Regions from separate parts of the Pseudarthrobacter sp. MOO14 genome, predicted to be linked through region 3. Evidence: riboswitches for the same ligand, from Rfam matches in the RefSeq annotation. Region 3 holds a riboswitch; each other region holds the start of a gene.
The links. A riboswitch is a leader RNA that binds a small molecule or an ion and turns the genes downstream of it on or off. The one in region 3 is predicted to bind cyclic di-AMP.
Positions count from the first base shown of each region.

Region 1: another riboswitch for cyclic di-AMP. It lies ahead of AC4EEV_RS14700 (aggregation-promoting factor C-terminal-like domain-containing protein); the one in region 3 lies ahead of AC4EEV_RS01865 (C40 family peptidase).
Region 2: another riboswitch for cyclic di-AMP. It lies ahead of AC4EEV_RS15350 (C40 family peptidase); the one in region 3 lies ahead of AC4EEV_RS01865 (C40 family peptidase).

Region 1 is NZ_CM177849.1:3,128,816-3,133,777, reverse strand. Features, by position in the region: gene AC4EEV_RS14710 (glycosyltransferase family 39 protein) at 1-593, shown strand, start outside; gene AC4EEV_RS14705 (glycosyltransferase family 39 protein) at 600-2,675, shown strand; cyclic di-AMP (ydaO/yuaA leader) riboswitch at 2,821-2,981, shown strand; gene AC4EEV_RS14700 (aggregation-promoting factor C-terminal-like domain-containing protein) at 2,987-3,694, shown strand; gene AC4EEV_RS14695 (glyoxalase superfamily protein) at 3,762-4,163, opposite strand; gene upp (uracil phosphoribosyltransferase) at 4,208-4,843, opposite strand; gene AC4EEV_RS14685 (phosphatase PAP2 family protein) at 4,856-4,962, opposite strand, start outside.
Region 2 is NZ_CM177849.1:3,285,705-3,290,666, forward strand. Features, by position in the region: gene AC4EEV_RS15340 (iron-dependent transcriptional repressor DtxR) at 1-538, shown strand, start outside; cyclic di-AMP (ydaO/yuaA leader) riboswitch at 657-887, shown strand; gene AC4EEV_RS15345 (M23 family metallopeptidase) at 900-1,721, shown strand; cyclic di-AMP (ydaO/yuaA leader) riboswitch at 1,850-2,031, shown strand; gene AC4EEV_RS15350 (C40 family peptidase) at 2,102-2,779, shown strand; gene AC4EEV_RS15355 (NlpC/P60 family protein) at 2,942-3,709, shown strand; gene AC4EEV_RS15360 (HNH endonuclease) at 3,978-4,478, shown strand; gene AC4EEV_RS15365 (NTP transferase domain-containing protein) at 4,521-4,962, shown strand, end outside.
Region 3 is NZ_CM177849.1:405,266-410,227, reverse strand. Features, by position in the region: gene AC4EEV_RS01875 (mycothiol transferase) at 155-679, shown strand; gene AC4EEV_RS01870 (protein adenylyltransferase SelO) at 730-2,196, shown strand; gene AC4EEV_RS01865 (C40 family peptidase) at 2,275-3,111, opposite strand; cyclic di-AMP (ydaO/yuaA leader) riboswitch at 3,115-3,287, opposite strand; gene AC4EEV_RS01860 (coiled-coil domain-containing protein) at 3,541-4,854, shown strand; gene AC4EEV_RS01855 (TraR/DksA family transcriptional regulator) at 4,876-4,962, shown strand, end outside.

The DNA of each region.
Region 1 (4,962 bases), 1.7 Mb from region 3:
GGGGCCTTGGAACGGCTGCCTGGACCTTGGCCACCGCCGCGTCCGCCCATTCGGGATCCATCCCGACGTCGGGGCCCGCAGGTTCGTCGGCGGGCGGTTTCGGCAACAGGGCTGCCGGCTTCCGGGACGACGCCGCGCTCCGTGGCGACCGGACCGACGGAACGGATGCGGCAGCCGGTGCCGGCGGTTTTGATCCCGCGAACGGAGCCGGCGGCTTCACCGGGGCCCCCGGAGCCGGCGGGGCGGGTGGTCCCGGCGAAGGCACCGCCGATGCAGCCGTGACCGCACTGCTCACCGGCACCACCACGAAGTGGTCGGCGATTGTCTCCGGGGCCAGCCAGGCCGCCAGCCTGGAACTGGCCACGAACACCAGCGTCATTGCCCTGGGCGGCTGGAACGGCGGCGACCCCTATCCCACGCTCGCCGAGTTCCAGGCCATGGTGGCCAGGGGTGAGATCAGCTACTTCATCGAAGGCGGCATGGGCGGCGGCATGGGCGGCCGGGGCGGCAACTCCGAGGTGGCCGCCTGGGTGCAAGCCAACTTCCAGGCCCAAACCGTGGGTAACTCCACGGTGTACCAACTCACCAAGTAGGACCCCATGGCCAGATCTAACTCCACTCCGGTGCAGGCTCCCTCCGCTCCCGCTGCCCCCGGCCCTGCTGCCTCCAGCCCTGCTGCCGCGGCCGGCGTGCGGCGGGAGCCCCCGGCCCTCCGGCACCGCCTGGAACTGGCAGCCGTGCTGGCAGCTACCGCCGTGCTGTACCTGTGGAACCTCGGGGCATCGGGCTGGGCCAACGCTTTCTACTCCGCCGCCGCCCAGGCCGGATCGCAGGACTGGGCGGCCTGGTTCTTCGGTTCCTCGGACGCCGCCAACTCCATCACGGTGGACAAGCCACCGGCGTCCCTGTGGATCATGGGGTTGTCGGTCCGGATTTTCGGCCTGAGCTCCTGGAGCATCCTGGTTCCTGAAGCCCTGATGGGCGTCGGCACCGCCTGGCTGCTGTACCTGGCCGTCCGGCGGGCCGCGGCACCGGCCACCGGTGACCCGCGCCTCGCCCACCGGGCAGGGCTGCTGGCCGCCGTTGCGCTGGCACTGACGCCCGTGGCCACGCTGATGTTCCGGTTCAACAACCCGGACGCCCTGCTGGTGCTGCTCATGACCGCCGCGGCCTATGCGGTGCTCCGCTCCGTGCAGGAGGACAGGCTGCGCTGGCTCCTGCTGGCAGGGGTTTTCCTGGGCTTCGGGTTCCTTGCCAAGCAGCTGCAGGTCCTGCTGGTGGTTCCCGGGTTTGCCCTCGCCTACCTGGTCGCGGCACCCGCCAGGCTGGGTCGGCGGCTGCTGCACCTGCTCGCCACCGGTGCCGCGATGCTTGCCGCGGCCGGCTGGTGGCTGGCCGTCGTGGAGCTCATCCCGGCTGCGGACCGTCCGTTCATTGGTGGTTCGCAGGACAATTCCATCCTGGAACTGACCCTCGGCTACAACGGCCTGGGCCGGCTGACAGGCGACGAGACAGGGAGCGTGGGCGGCGCCAACGGCTGGAGCGTTCCGGGGCTGCTGCGGATGTTCAACAGCGAATTTGGCGGCCAGATCGCGTGGCTGCTGCCCTCCGCACTGATCCTTGCTGCCGGCCTGCTGTGGGTGGGACGCCGGGCGCCGCGGACTGACGCCGTCCGGGCGTCGGTGCTCATCTGGGGTTCCTGGGTCCTGGTGACCGGCCTGGTCTTCAGTTTCATGGCGGGCATCATCCACCCCTACTACGCGGTGGCATTGGCACCGGGGATCGCAGCCCTGGCCGGCCTGGGCCCGGTACTTCTCTGGCAGCACCGGCGGCAGGCCGCCGCGGCGGTCTTCCTGGCCGCCGCAGTGGCCGCGGCAGCCCTGATGGCATTCACCCTGCTGGGAACCACATCCGCCTACGGCCCGTGGCTGCGCTGGGTGGTGCTGGCGGCAGGCCTTGCGGCCGCAGCAGGAACAGGGTTGAACAGGTTCATCCGCCTGCGCTCCGTGCAACGGACGACGACGGCGCTCGCCATTGCGGCATCGCTCGCCGGCCCGCTGGCCTTCTCCATGTCGACGGCGGCGACGGCGCACAGCGGGGCCATTGTCAGCGCCGGACCGGCGCCGTCGTTCGGCGGCCCGGGCGGGTTCGGCGGAAACCGGACCGGCGGGTTTGGCGCGGGCGGCACGTCCCGGCAGTTCAACGGCCAGGCCGGACAAGGCCAGGGTGCCGGCCAGGGCGGACAAGGCCAGGGGGCCGGCCAGGGCGGGGCAGCGCAGGGCGGTCAGGGTGCCACCGGTGGCCGCGCCGGCGGGATGGCCGGCCTTCTGGGTGCGCCCACGCCGTCGGCCGGGCTCGTGGCCGCGTTGAAGGACGGTGCCTCAAACTACACCTGGGCAGCGGCAGTAGTCGGTTCGAACAATGCCGCAGGTTACCAACTGGCCACGGAACTGCCGGTGATGGCCGTGGGCGGCTTCAACGGCACCGACCCCTCCCCCACGCTGGAACAGTTCCAAGCGCTGGTCTCCCAAGGCCGGATCCACTACTTCATTGCCGGCGGGACCATGATGTCCAGCAGCGGCTCTGACGCCTCCACCCGGATTGCACAGTGGGTGGAGTCCACGTTCCCGGCGCAAAACATTGGCGGGACCACGGTCTATATCCTGGCGGGATAACCCGGCGCCGGGGATCCGCCTGCAGCAAATCGACGCGCCATGATTCGTGACTTCCGTTACCCAAATGTGACTAATGCGCAATCTTCCTGTACCGTCGATTGGGTGCGGTCCCCGTTCGGGCCGCATATCCCGGGTTGACGCCAAGCTCTGCCGCTTCCCGGATTCCGCTTGAGCAACGGCAGAGGCGGGGGACCCACCGTCCCGGGCAATGATTGCCCTTGGGGTTAAGCCAGCACGTGTTTTTTCCGTGCGGCCGGATGCCCTCATCCGAACCCGACAGCTAACTCCGCAGGTGTGAGAGGCGATCAATCATGTCTAAATCCATGGCAAAACCATGCCTGCAAACCAAGGCAAAACATCGGGCCAAACCCCAGCCCGCCAAAAAGACCACCGTGGGCCGGCGTGTTGCGGTCCTCGCTGCATCATGCGCGGTGCTGGTTGGCGTTGGCGCGGCAGGCCAGGCGACCAACAGCATGACCCAGGCGTCGTCCACCGGGTCAAGCGCTTCCACGTCGGCGGCGGATGCCCAGATGAGCATCGAGAAGAGCGAAATCCGGTCCAACCCGGCCGCAAATCCTGCTCCTTCCGCCATCAGCGTGGCACCGCAGGCCGCGGAGCCGGCCCCCGCGCCCGCTCCCGCCGCCCCGCCGGCTGAAGCACCCGCACCTGCGCCGGCCCCCGCGCCTGAGCCTGCTCCCGCCGTCGCGGTTAACGATCCCGCGGGCGCCCAGGCCTACGCCGCCAGCCAGCTGTCCTCCTTTGGCTGGGGACCGGACCAGATGCAGTGCCTGCAGACGCTGTGGACCAAGGAATCCGATTGGACCACCACCGCCACCAACGCCAGCAGCGGCGCGTACGGCATCGTCCAGTCGCTGCCGGCGGAGAAGATGGCCAGCGCAGGCGCCGACTACCTGACCAACTACCGCACGCAGATCAACTGGGGCCTGGACTACATCAAGAAGAGCTACGCCTCGCCCTGCGGTGCGTTGAACTTCCACCTGGCACACAACTGGTACTAGGCACCACCAGCACCGGGCGCAACGCAAACCGCGGGCCGCATCATGTCGATGCGGCCCGCGGTTTGCGTTAACCGGCGCCCTGGACGTCGCCCGGCCCGGCGTTCCGCCAGGGGATGTACTGGACAGACCACTTGTTGCCGTCCGGATCGGCGAAGTACAGGAAGTGGCCCCACTGCTGTACATCCACGTCGCTGACGTCCACGCCGTTGCCCTTGAGCTGGCGGTGGGCAGCCTCGATGTCGCTGACCACCAGCTGGAGGTTGGATCCTGTGCCGGGCGGAGCGTCGGTGAGCCCTTCGCCGATGCAGATGGAGCAGGCGGAGCCGGGTGGCGTCAACTGCACGAAGCGGATCGACTCCGACGGGCGTTCGTCGTAGTCGGCGTTGAAGCCAACCTTGTTAACATAGAAATCCTTGGCGCGGTCCACATCGGATACAGGGACAAAGACGAGTTCAAGTTTCCAGTCCATCCGCACAGGCTAGCGGCGGGAACGGTTTTGAAAAAGGGTGGAACCTACCCGGCGATCCCGTACAGGCGGTCGCCGGCGTCGCCGAGGCCGGGAACAATGTAGGACTTCTCGTTGAGCTTCTCGTCGATGGAGGCCAGGACGATGTGCACGTTCGCGTCGCCCAGTTCCTCCTCCAGCTTGGCCAGGCCCTCCGGGGCTGCCAGCAGGCAGATGCAGGTGACGTCGGAGGCGCCGCGCTTGAAGAGGAACTTGATGGCCTCACGCAGGGTTCCGCCGGTGGCCAGCATCGGGTCCAGGACGAAGACCTGGCGGCCGGTGAGGTCCTCGGGGAGGCGCTCGGCATACGTGATGATGTCCAGGGTTTCCTCGTCCCGGGCCATGCCCAGGAAGCCCACCTCGGCGGTGGGCACCAGCTTGGTCATGCCTTCCAGCATGCCCAGGCCGGCGCGCAGGATGGGAACTACCAGCGGCGTGGGCTTGGTGAACGCGGTGCCGACCGTGGTGCTGACGGGCGTTTGGATGGTGACGGGCTCGGTGCGGACCTCCCGCGTGGCCTCATAGGCCAGGAGGGTCACCAGCTCCTCCGTCAGCTGGCGGAAGACCGGCGACGGCGTGTTTTTGTCCCGCAGGACGGTGAGCTTGTGGGCGACCAGGGGGTGGTCAACAACGAGAGTGCGCATCCCCTAAAACTATCATCCGGCGCTGCCTTTGCCGGGTCCGGAGTGTTCGCCGTCGTGCAGCTCCTCGGCCACCACGTCCCGGACGATGGGACGGTCGAACGACGGCGCCGCACCCACGT
Region 2 (4,962 bases), 1.5 Mb from region 3:
CGTCTCCGGTGACAGGCACCTGGAACTGACCGACACCGGCCGCAAGCGTGCCACTGAGGTCATGCGGAAGCACCGGCTGGCCGAGCGCCTGCTGGCCGACGTGATCGGATTGGACTGGGCCTATGTCCATGACGAAGCCTGCCGCTGGGAACACGTTATGAGCGAACGGGTGGAGCGGCGCATCTACGAGATGCTGGACCACCCCACGGAGTCGCCCTACGGAAATCCCATCCCCGGCCTTGCCGCCCTGGGCGGACAGCCCGGACCCGGGTTCGGCGACGGCGCCATCAGCCTGGTGGAGGCAATGAAGGCCTACGGGCCTGAATCGGCAGTGACCATCAGCCGGCTGGCGGAACCGATCCAGGTGGAGCCGGAACTGCTGACCCAGCTCGACGAGGGCGGTATCCGCCCCGGCGCGTCTGTCTCCCTGGAACGCGTCGGTGACTACATTTCTGTACGGGTGGCGGGAATCGAGGGCGCGCTGGAGCTGCCTCCCGAGGTGGCGGCACACGTTTTCGTCGCCGTGAACCAGGCCTGACGCCGCGTTTCCATACCCCACCCGGGGGATTCCACGCAAAGATAACGGAATTGTTACCTAGGGTCTTAAGCCCCTATAGTGGAACCCAGCGTTGATACTTAAGCGTTACCTGATCCGGAGCCGAGCTCTGCCAGCGGGCCAGGTGTACGAGTCGTTACTGGCAGAGGCGGGGGAACCACAACCGGCAGCGGGGGACTGCCTTGGGGTGAAGTCCGTCAGCAGCAAGCCTCTCCAGTGAAGGATTCTTCCGGGAATACCCCTGTGTAGAAGTTTGCCCATGACGGACCGGGTCTTTGATCTCTCTGACCCGAATCCGACAGCTAACTCCGCAGGCTATTCCAGAGAGGAACCCTTCTTGACCATGCAGACCTCCCGGGGCCGCCGTCGCGCGGCGGGCCCCCCTGAGGCACCCCGGGTTGTCGAAGTAGCCGCCGCGGAGCGCCCCCGCGACCCGCAACGGGATGCGCGCCGCCGCCGGGGTCCGTTCCGGCAAATCACCGACTTTGCCGCGGCCAGCGGCATCGGCCAAAAGGCCGGCATCGCCCTCGCCGCCACCGGCCTGGTGCTCACGGTGACCATGCCCGCCACCAGCCCCGTTATGGCGACGGATGCGGCCGGAATCGCGCCCCAGGCCGCCTCCGCAGTCAGCCCCCAGCCCCAGATTTCCGCGGATGTAGGCGCCCAGATCGACTTCAGCCGCTCAGCCGTCGTAACGCAGGCGGACCCCGACGGGAAGCTGAAGCAACTGCTGAGCGCCCAGTCGGCCGGATCGGTAACGCGTGCGGCTTCCGCCGGGACCCTGGCCGCGCCGCTGGCATCCCTCGTGACCGCGTCGCCCTTCGGCTACCGGGTCAGCCCAATCACCGGCGGCACCGGAGATTTCCACCGCGGACAGGACTTCGTGGCACAGTGCGGGACGTCCGTCCTGGCAGCCGCAACAGGAACCGTGACCTTCGCCGGCTGGCACCAGTTCGGCGGTGGAAACCGGGTGGTGATCGACCATGGCAACGGCCTGGAGACCACGTACAACCACCTCTCGTCCTTCAACGTCAAGGTGGGCCAAACGGTCTCCCGCGGCGAAGTCGTGGCGTTGAGCGGGACCACCGGGGCGTCCACCGGCTGCCACCTGCACTTCGAAGTCCAGGTCAACGGCGAAGTGGTCGATCCGATGGGCTGGCTGTAACCGTTTGATTGCGCACTCCCAGATCGCCGTGACCCGCCGTGACCTGAATGTGACATTGAAGCAAAACTGCTGTACCGTCTAACTCGCGTCAACTTTTCCGAAGTTGACGCTCTTGAGTGGATTGCCTAACTCTGCCACCGCTCAAGGTCCGTTCGCATTTCATCGTCTGGCAGGGGCGGGGGAACCAATTTTGGCCTTCTGCGTTCTGGAAGGCCTTGGGGTTAAGTCATGAGCTTCCCAGGAAGCGAAGTGGCCGGGTGACTCCCATCCGAATCCGACAGCTCACCTCGCAGGCATTGGGAGAGGCTACCTTCGTGTCTTCACGCCATAATTCTGCGCGCCACCGTGCGCAAACGGTTCGCGTCAACCCCTTGGACGCCATGTCCAAGGCCGTAAGCGCCAATGCCGGGACCGTGGGCCGCCAGGCTGCCGTTGTGGCAGCGGCTTCAGGCCTCATCCTGAGCATGGGCCTGCCGGCCAACGCCGCGGACACCACTGCCGGCATCTCGGCCTCCACGGAGTCCGGTTCCGCGCAGACCGCCCTTGCTGTCACCGCGGCCCCCACGGCCACCGTTTCCTTCGAGCGTCCGGCGGTCAAGACCACCGCCGCCCCGAAGGTGGAAACCGTGCGCACCCAGTCCACCGCGTCCGCGGACCGCACCGCCACCACTGCCGGCCAGGAGGCGTCCAAGGCCGGACAGGCAGTAGAAGCCGTTTCGTCCGCAGCCACCTCGGGTATCGCCGCGATCGCCTACACCGGCATCGGCCACCCCTACGTCTGGGGCGGCACCACCCCCAACGGCTGGGACTGCTCCGGCTTCGTTCAGTGGGTCTACGCGCAGGCTGGAATCAGCATTCCCCGCACGAACGCGTGGAGCATCATGACCCCCACCTCCACCCCCCAGCCGGGCGACCTCGTGGTCCAGAACGGCGGCGCACACGTCGGCATCTACGTCGGCAACGGCATGATGATCAGCGCGCTCAACCCGTCGCAGGGAACCATGCTCCACTCTCCCGCAGCCACCGGTACTTCCACGTACTACCACCTGAACAAGTAGTTCTTGGGCTCCACGCTCCAAGGGCTATTTCTTTGCCCAAAGCTTTTTCGCTAGAAACCAACATCCCCGTTCGGGACGCGCCGGCGTACCCCCAAGATGCCGGCGCATCCAACCCCCTCGGACAGGCCACCGCGGTCCAGAGGAAAACGAAAGAGAGAACTGATGACGACTCGTGCTACCGCACGGCACCGCGCCGAGGTCACCAAAACCAACTCGATCGCGATCATTGCCAAGGCTGTCAGCGACAACGCCGGCGGCATGGGCCGCCAGGCTGCAGTAATCGCTGCAGCTTCCGGCCTGGTCCTGACCAGCGGCATCGCAGCCAACGCAGCCGACACCAACGTCAAGCGCGACTCGGCTCCGGCATCCGCCATGGAAGTTGAATCCGCCGTCGACGCTCCGATCTCAGCGGCTTCCACCATTGCCATCAGCTTCGAAAAGCCGGCCGTTACCACCACTCCGGCACCGGCTCCCGAGCCCGAGGTTGCGGTGCAGGAAGCCGCTCCCGCTCCCGTTGCCCAGGCCGTTGCCGCTCCCAAGGTGACTGCCAAGGTTGCAACTGCCGATGCCACGGCTGCCCCCGCCGCCCAGGTTTCCGCCAGCGGAAAGGGTGCTGCCATCCTGTCCGCTGCCTACGCCCAGCTTGGCGTACACCAGGACTGCACCATGCTGGTGACCAACGCACTGGCTGCCGTCGGCATCCACTTCCACGACTGGCCCGCCGGTTACCTGTCATTGGGTGACAGGGTGTCCGCATCCCAGGCCCAGCCCGGCGACCTCATCTACTACGCCGACGGTGGCGGAGGAATGGCCCACATCGCCGTCTACGCCGGAAACGGGATGGCCGTCCACGGCGGCTTCAACGGCAACGACACCGTTGTGTTCAGCGCCAACGTTGGCTCCGGACCGGTCTTCATCCACGTTCGGTAACCACTGCCGCCCGCCGCACGCGGCGCCGCATAAGATGTGCCCGGAAGGACCCCTGCCCTTGAGGCGGGGGTCTTTTCCCGTTTAACTCCCGCCATTCTGCGTGCATCCCGGCTCCCGCCACCGGGGTGGGGATCCGGCCTCCGCGTATACCGATTACCTGATATTGCAATTCTCTGTTTACTCTTGTGATGTCGATCCATAGCCCGGACATGCCGAGGGCAGCCGGCCCTCGTGCCCCTGACGGGTGCGGCCGTGAAGAGGTACGTGCATGCGCACTCTCGTTCTGAATGCTGGATATGAACCGCTGGCGGTTATCACCTTCCGCCGGGCGCTGGTGCTTGTGCTCACAGGCAAGGCGAGCGTGGTGGCCGAGGGGGATGATCCCGTGGTGGGCCCCACTGACGTCCTGGGCCGCCCGTCCGTGATCCTCCTCAACCGCTACATCCGCCCGCGGTACAACCACTCAACGGCCGTCAGCCGCCGTGGTGTGCTTCGACGTGACGGGCACAAGTGTGCATATTGCGGAAAGGCAGCGCACACAATCGACCATGTCCACCCAAAATCGCGGGGCGGAGCCGATTCCTGGGAGAATCTCGTGGCTGCCTGCCTGCGGTGCAACAACGTCAAGGGTGACCATACCCCCGGCGAGATGGGATGGACCCTGCGCTTCGTGCCGGAGCCGCCGCACGGAACCATCTGGCAGATCAAGGAACTGGAGAAGCCAACCCCCGCCTGGGATCCATTCCTGCTTCCCGAGCGCGCCGCCTGACAAGCGGCTTCCAGGCCGGTTGCTGTTCGCTAGGCTGGGTGGGTGCAAACGGACCCGTTGATCTTTGACGCCCTGATCCTGGCGGGCGGCCGGTCATCACGGCTGGGTGGAGTACCCAAGCAATCGTTGGTCCTCCGGGGAAGAACCCTCCTGGCATGGACCCTTGACGCCGCTGCCGGTGCCCGCCGTACGGTTGTTGTGGGCGACGTTTCCGCCGGCGGCCCTCCGTCCCGCGGGGCTGCCGATGAGGCCGGGCCCGCCCAGGCCCTGCCGCCAGGCGTCCTGTCCTGCCGGGAGGAGCCGAAGTTTGCCGGTCCTGCCGCCGGGATCTCAGCCGGCCTAGATGCCCTTGCCACCTCTGGGGGAGGGGCGCCCTTCACTCTGGTTCTCGCCTGCGACATGCCGCTGGCAGCCCGGGCGGTGGCGATGCTCCGGGACGCGGTGGCAGCTGCGGGCGATGGCCGGGGCGCCGTGGCCCGCTCGG
Region 3 (4,962 bases):
CACGACATGATGCACCTTGGTTACCTTGTACCCCGCGTCCCCCTCAAAGTCGAAACAAGCGCACGTGTTGACTGGGGCCGCCTGTTCACAGGCATGACGTTTACTCAGTAACCTTATTGTTCCCCGACCGGGCAACCCGAAAGGCGCCAGATCCATGGATTCCAAAGAATTGCTCCTTGAGTCCTTTGGCCGCCTCCCGGGCCTGGTCCGGCAGGTGCTCGACGGGCTCGACGAGGAACAGCTCCAGCACCGCCCCTCCGGCCGCGGCAACTCCATCGCCTGGCTGGTGTGGCACCTGGGGAGGGTGGAGGATGCGCAGGTCGCCTCCGCCTCGGAGTTGGAACAGGTCTGGACGTCGGAAGGCTTCGTGTCGCGTTTTGGCCTCCCGCTGGCGGAAGGCGACACGGGCTATGGCCACTCCAGCGGCCAGGTGGATGCTGTCCGGGCATCCGGTGAGCTCCTGCTTGAGTACTGTGAAGCAGTCCACCGGCAGACCACGAAGGTCCTCGAAAGCCTGGAAGAACAGGACCTGGACCGCGTGGCGGACTGGCGCTGGGATCCGCCGGTGACCCTTGGGGTGCGGCTTGTCAGCATTCTGGGGGACTGCCTCCAGCATGCCGGCCAGGCGGCCTATGCCAAGGGGCTGGATGATGCAGGGGCCAGCGGCGGCAGGGCCTGAAACTCTCCGTGCAGGAGGGGCGGGCGGCACCACGGCGATAGGGTTAACCCATGACGGCAGCAGCTGAATCCACGGTCACCTTCGACGGCCGCTTCGCCCGTGAACTGGCGGAACTTGCCGTTCCCTGGCAGGCCGAGGAAGCTCCGGATCCCGAACTCCTGGTCCTGAATGAAAAGCTCGCAGCAGGCCTGGGCCTTGACCCGCAATACCTCCACGGTCCCGAAGGGGTGCGCCTCCTCGTGGGCAACCACGTTCCCGCCGGTGCCACCCCGGTGGCGCAGGCTTACGCGGGCCACCAGTTCGGCGGCTACTCCCCATTGCTCGGCGACGGACGCGCGCTCCTGCTGGGGGAAGTCACGGACCGCGCCGGCCGCCTGCTGGACATCCACCTCAAAGGCTCGGGGCGCACCCCCTTCGCCCGCGCCGGGGACGGCCGGGCCGTCGTCGGGCCAATGCTGCGCGAGTACGTTGTCAGTGAGGCCATGCACGCCCTGGGTATTCCCACCACGCGCTCCCTCGCCGTCGTGGCGACGGGGCGGCAGGTCCGGCGCGAGGGCATGCTGCCCGGTGCTGTCCTGGCACGGGTGGCCAGCAGCCACTTGAGGGTTGGGAGTTTCCAGTACGCACGGGCCACGGAGAACATGGACCTGCTCAAGCGGCTGGCTGACCACGCCATCAGCAGGCACTATCCGGACGCTGCAGTCGCCCCAAACCCCTATCTGGCACTGTTTGCGTCCGTCTGTTCCGCCCAGGCCGGGCTGGTGGCCCGGTGGATGCTGGCGGGATTCGTGCACGGGGTCATGAATACGGACAACATGACCATCTCAGGGGAAACCATTGATTACGGCCCGTGTGCGTTCCTGGATGCCTTCGATCCCGCCGCCGTGTTCAGTTCCATCGATGTCAGTGGCCGTTACGCCTACGCCAACCAGCCAGTCGTTGCCGAATGGAACCTTGCCCGCCTTGCCGAGGCAATGCTGCCGCTCGTTGACGAAGACGAGGACAAGGCTGTTGCTGCAGCGGTGGAGGTGCTCGGTGGATTCCGTGGACAGTACAGCACGGCGTGGACGGGCGGCATGAAAACCAAACTGGGTCTTGCCGCTGGAAACGCCAGCGACGACGCCTTGTCCAGCCTTATTGACGATGTGGTGGCCATCCTCAAGGACGGCCCGGTGGATTACACCCTGTTCTTCCGTAACCTTGGCAGGGCGGCCCGCGGCGACCTGCGCCCGGTGCGCGGCATGGTGATGGATTTGGCCGGCTTCGACGCCTGGTCGGAGCGGTGGTTGGCGCTGCAACCCGACGCAGGGCTGATGGACAGCGTCAACCCGGCGTACATTCCACGGAACCATCTGGTGGAGGAAGCCCTCGCCGCCGGCACGGAGGGAGATCCTGCCCCGTTGCAGCGCCTGCTTCAGGCCGTGACCGATCCTTTCACCGAGCGGGCCGGGCTGGAACGCTACATGGACGGTGCCCCGGCGGACTTCGGGACCTATACGACCTTTTGCGGGACCTGATCCGACGACAACAGGAGGGTGCCAACCGGAGACCCGGCTGCCACCCTCCTGTTGGGAGCAGGCTTTACTGCGCGAAGACTAGGCGACGCGGACCACTGAGTAGCCGCTGAGCCAGCTGATGGAGTGCACCTGCGTGGTGTAGCCGTTGACGCCGCCACTCACAACCTGGCCGTTGCCGGCGTAAACGCCCACGTGGCCCGAGGTGATGATGAGGTCGCCGGGTGCCGGGCTCCCGACCACGCTGCCGTACTGGAAGAACTGCGTGGGAGCCAGGTCGCCGACGCTCTTGCCGACGGAGCGCAGGGCCTTTTCAACCATGGCGGTGCAGTCCTGGCTCACGCCGACCTGGCCGTAGGCGGAGGCCAGGATGGCAGCACCGGTCCCGCTGCCGGTGGTGGACGCCACCGGCGTTGCTGATGCGTAGGACATGTTCATGCCGGTGTTCGCCGGTGCGGTGGCGGCTGCCGCCTGGACGGGGGCCGCTGCCGGCGCCGGGGCAGGTGCTGCCACGTAGCCGGCGCCGGGGATCTGGATCTGGTCACCGGGGTAGATGATGGACGACAATCCCAGGCCGTTGGCAGCCAGGACGTCATTGAGGCTGACACCGTACGCGGCCGAAATCGCGCCGAGGGTGTCCCCGGAAACGACGGTGTGGACGGTTGCTGCCGCGGCTGCCGGAGCAGTTGCAGGAGCTGCGGCGGCCTGGACGCTGGCCTGCTCAGTGGTGTCCGCGCCCGTCACGCCCGCATGGGCCGGGGCGCCGACGCCGAACGCGATGCCGGACGCGGCGGCAACAGCGAGGGCCGGACGGCCAAACGAACGGGCCTGTGATTTGGCCGTCACGGCGAGTCCCTCGAGCGCAATGGAGCGGGCCGGGGTCGCGCGGTGGCGGGCAGTGCTGAGATTCTTTGACACGATTGATCGCCTCTCCCATGCCTGCGGGGTGAGCTGTCGGGTTCGGGTTGGAGATACCCGGCCGAACATATCTCCGCGGTGGGCGGAGGAGCTGTCCGACTTAACCCCAAGACCTGAAAGGTCGTGGAAACTTGGTTCCCCCGTCCCTGCCAGCATGAATGCGGTTGAATCCCGGTATCAGCGGCAGGGCTCGGCAAACTGATGGGAGTGTCCCGTTTGGGGAGGGACACCAGAAGACCATAACCCGCCGACCCTCCCATTGTCACGTTTAGATAACATGCGAGGTTCTTCTCTCGTATTCAACCAACGATTGGATGGGTCCGATCCACCCACGCCGGGCTCCCGCCGGTCCGGCACCGGACCAAACGGGTAACAAAGCAGGCACGGCCGCCTTTCCGCTCCGGCGTGCCGCCGGTATGCTTCGGGACTATGCCCCTGTTCGTGACCATGCCCACGTCCCCACTGGTGGGGGGACTGCTCGCCATCGCAGTGGCAGCGGCCACGGTCCTGCCTGCCACGGCAGACGAGCCTGCACCTCCCGGTGGGTATCCGTCCTGGGCTGACGTGCAGCAGGCGCAGTCTTCCGAGGCAGCGAAAGCGGCAGAGATCACCACCATCAATGGGCTCCTGGACGGCCTCCAGACCCAGGCTGAAGCCGCCGGCAACACGGCGGTCCGGGCAGCGGCCGACTACGCCGCAGCCGACGCCGGGCTGCAAGCGGCATCGGTAAGGCTGGATTCATTGTCCGCCCAGGCTGCCCGCGCCAACGACGAACTGGCCCGGCATCGCAAGGAAATCGGAGCGCTTGCCGTCCAGGCGTACAAGACGGGCGGGACCAATACCGGATTCTTCGTGGCCCTTGATGCCCTGCGGAACAACAGCGTCCAAGGGCTCAACCTCGTCCAGCTGGTGGGCGACAAGACTGCTGCTCTGGTGGAGAAAGCTGCGGCTGCCGGAAAAGTTGCCGCATCCCTGGCAGAGCAGGAAAAAGTGGCCCGCACTGAGCGGGAACGACTGTCCGGGGAAGCAAAAGCCAAACTGGACGCAGCCCGCTCCGCCCAGGACGCGCTTGCCCGGCAGGTAAATGACGAACAGCAGCACAGCACCGAACTGACCGCCCAGCTGGCCTCGCTGAAGGGAACGACGGCGGCACTTGAGGGGGAGTATCGCCAGGGCCAGGCGGCGCTGGCTGCCTATGAAGCGGCCCAGGAGGCCAAGCGCGCCGCTGCGGCGGAGCAGGCCCGCCGGCAGGCCGAAGCCGCGGCGCAGGCTGCCGCGGCCGCAGCCCGGCAGCCCAAACCCGCGGCTGCAGCTCCGGCCGGCAACGCGGCGGTACCGGCCCCGCCGGCCGACCCGGTTCCCGGCAGTCCGCCGCAGCCTGCCGTGCCCGGCCCGCCGCCCGTCGTCGTTCCCTCCGTCCCGGGCGGTGCCGTCAATGATCCTGCCGGCGCCAAGGCCTATGCCTCGGGACGCCTGGGTGCCCTCGGCTGGGGCGCCGACCAGTTCCAGTGCCTGTCCCAGCTGTGGACCAAGGAATCCGGCTGGCTGACCACGGCCACGAATGCCTCATCCGGGGCCCATGGCATAGCCCAGGCCCTGCCGCCGGGAAAGTACGCCAGCGCCGGAAGCGACTGGCTGACGAGTTACCGGACGCAGATTGACTGGGGGCTCGGCTACATCCGCGACCGCTACGGGTCCCCGTGCGGCGCCTGGAGCCATTCCGTCGCCCTGAACTGGTACTGACTGACGCGCTAGGCTTTCCGCATGCCAGATTTCGGACGGTTCAGGGTGCTGCTCGAAGAGGAGCGGGCCCGGAGGTTGGCCCTGTTGCCGGCGCTGCGGGCTGATATC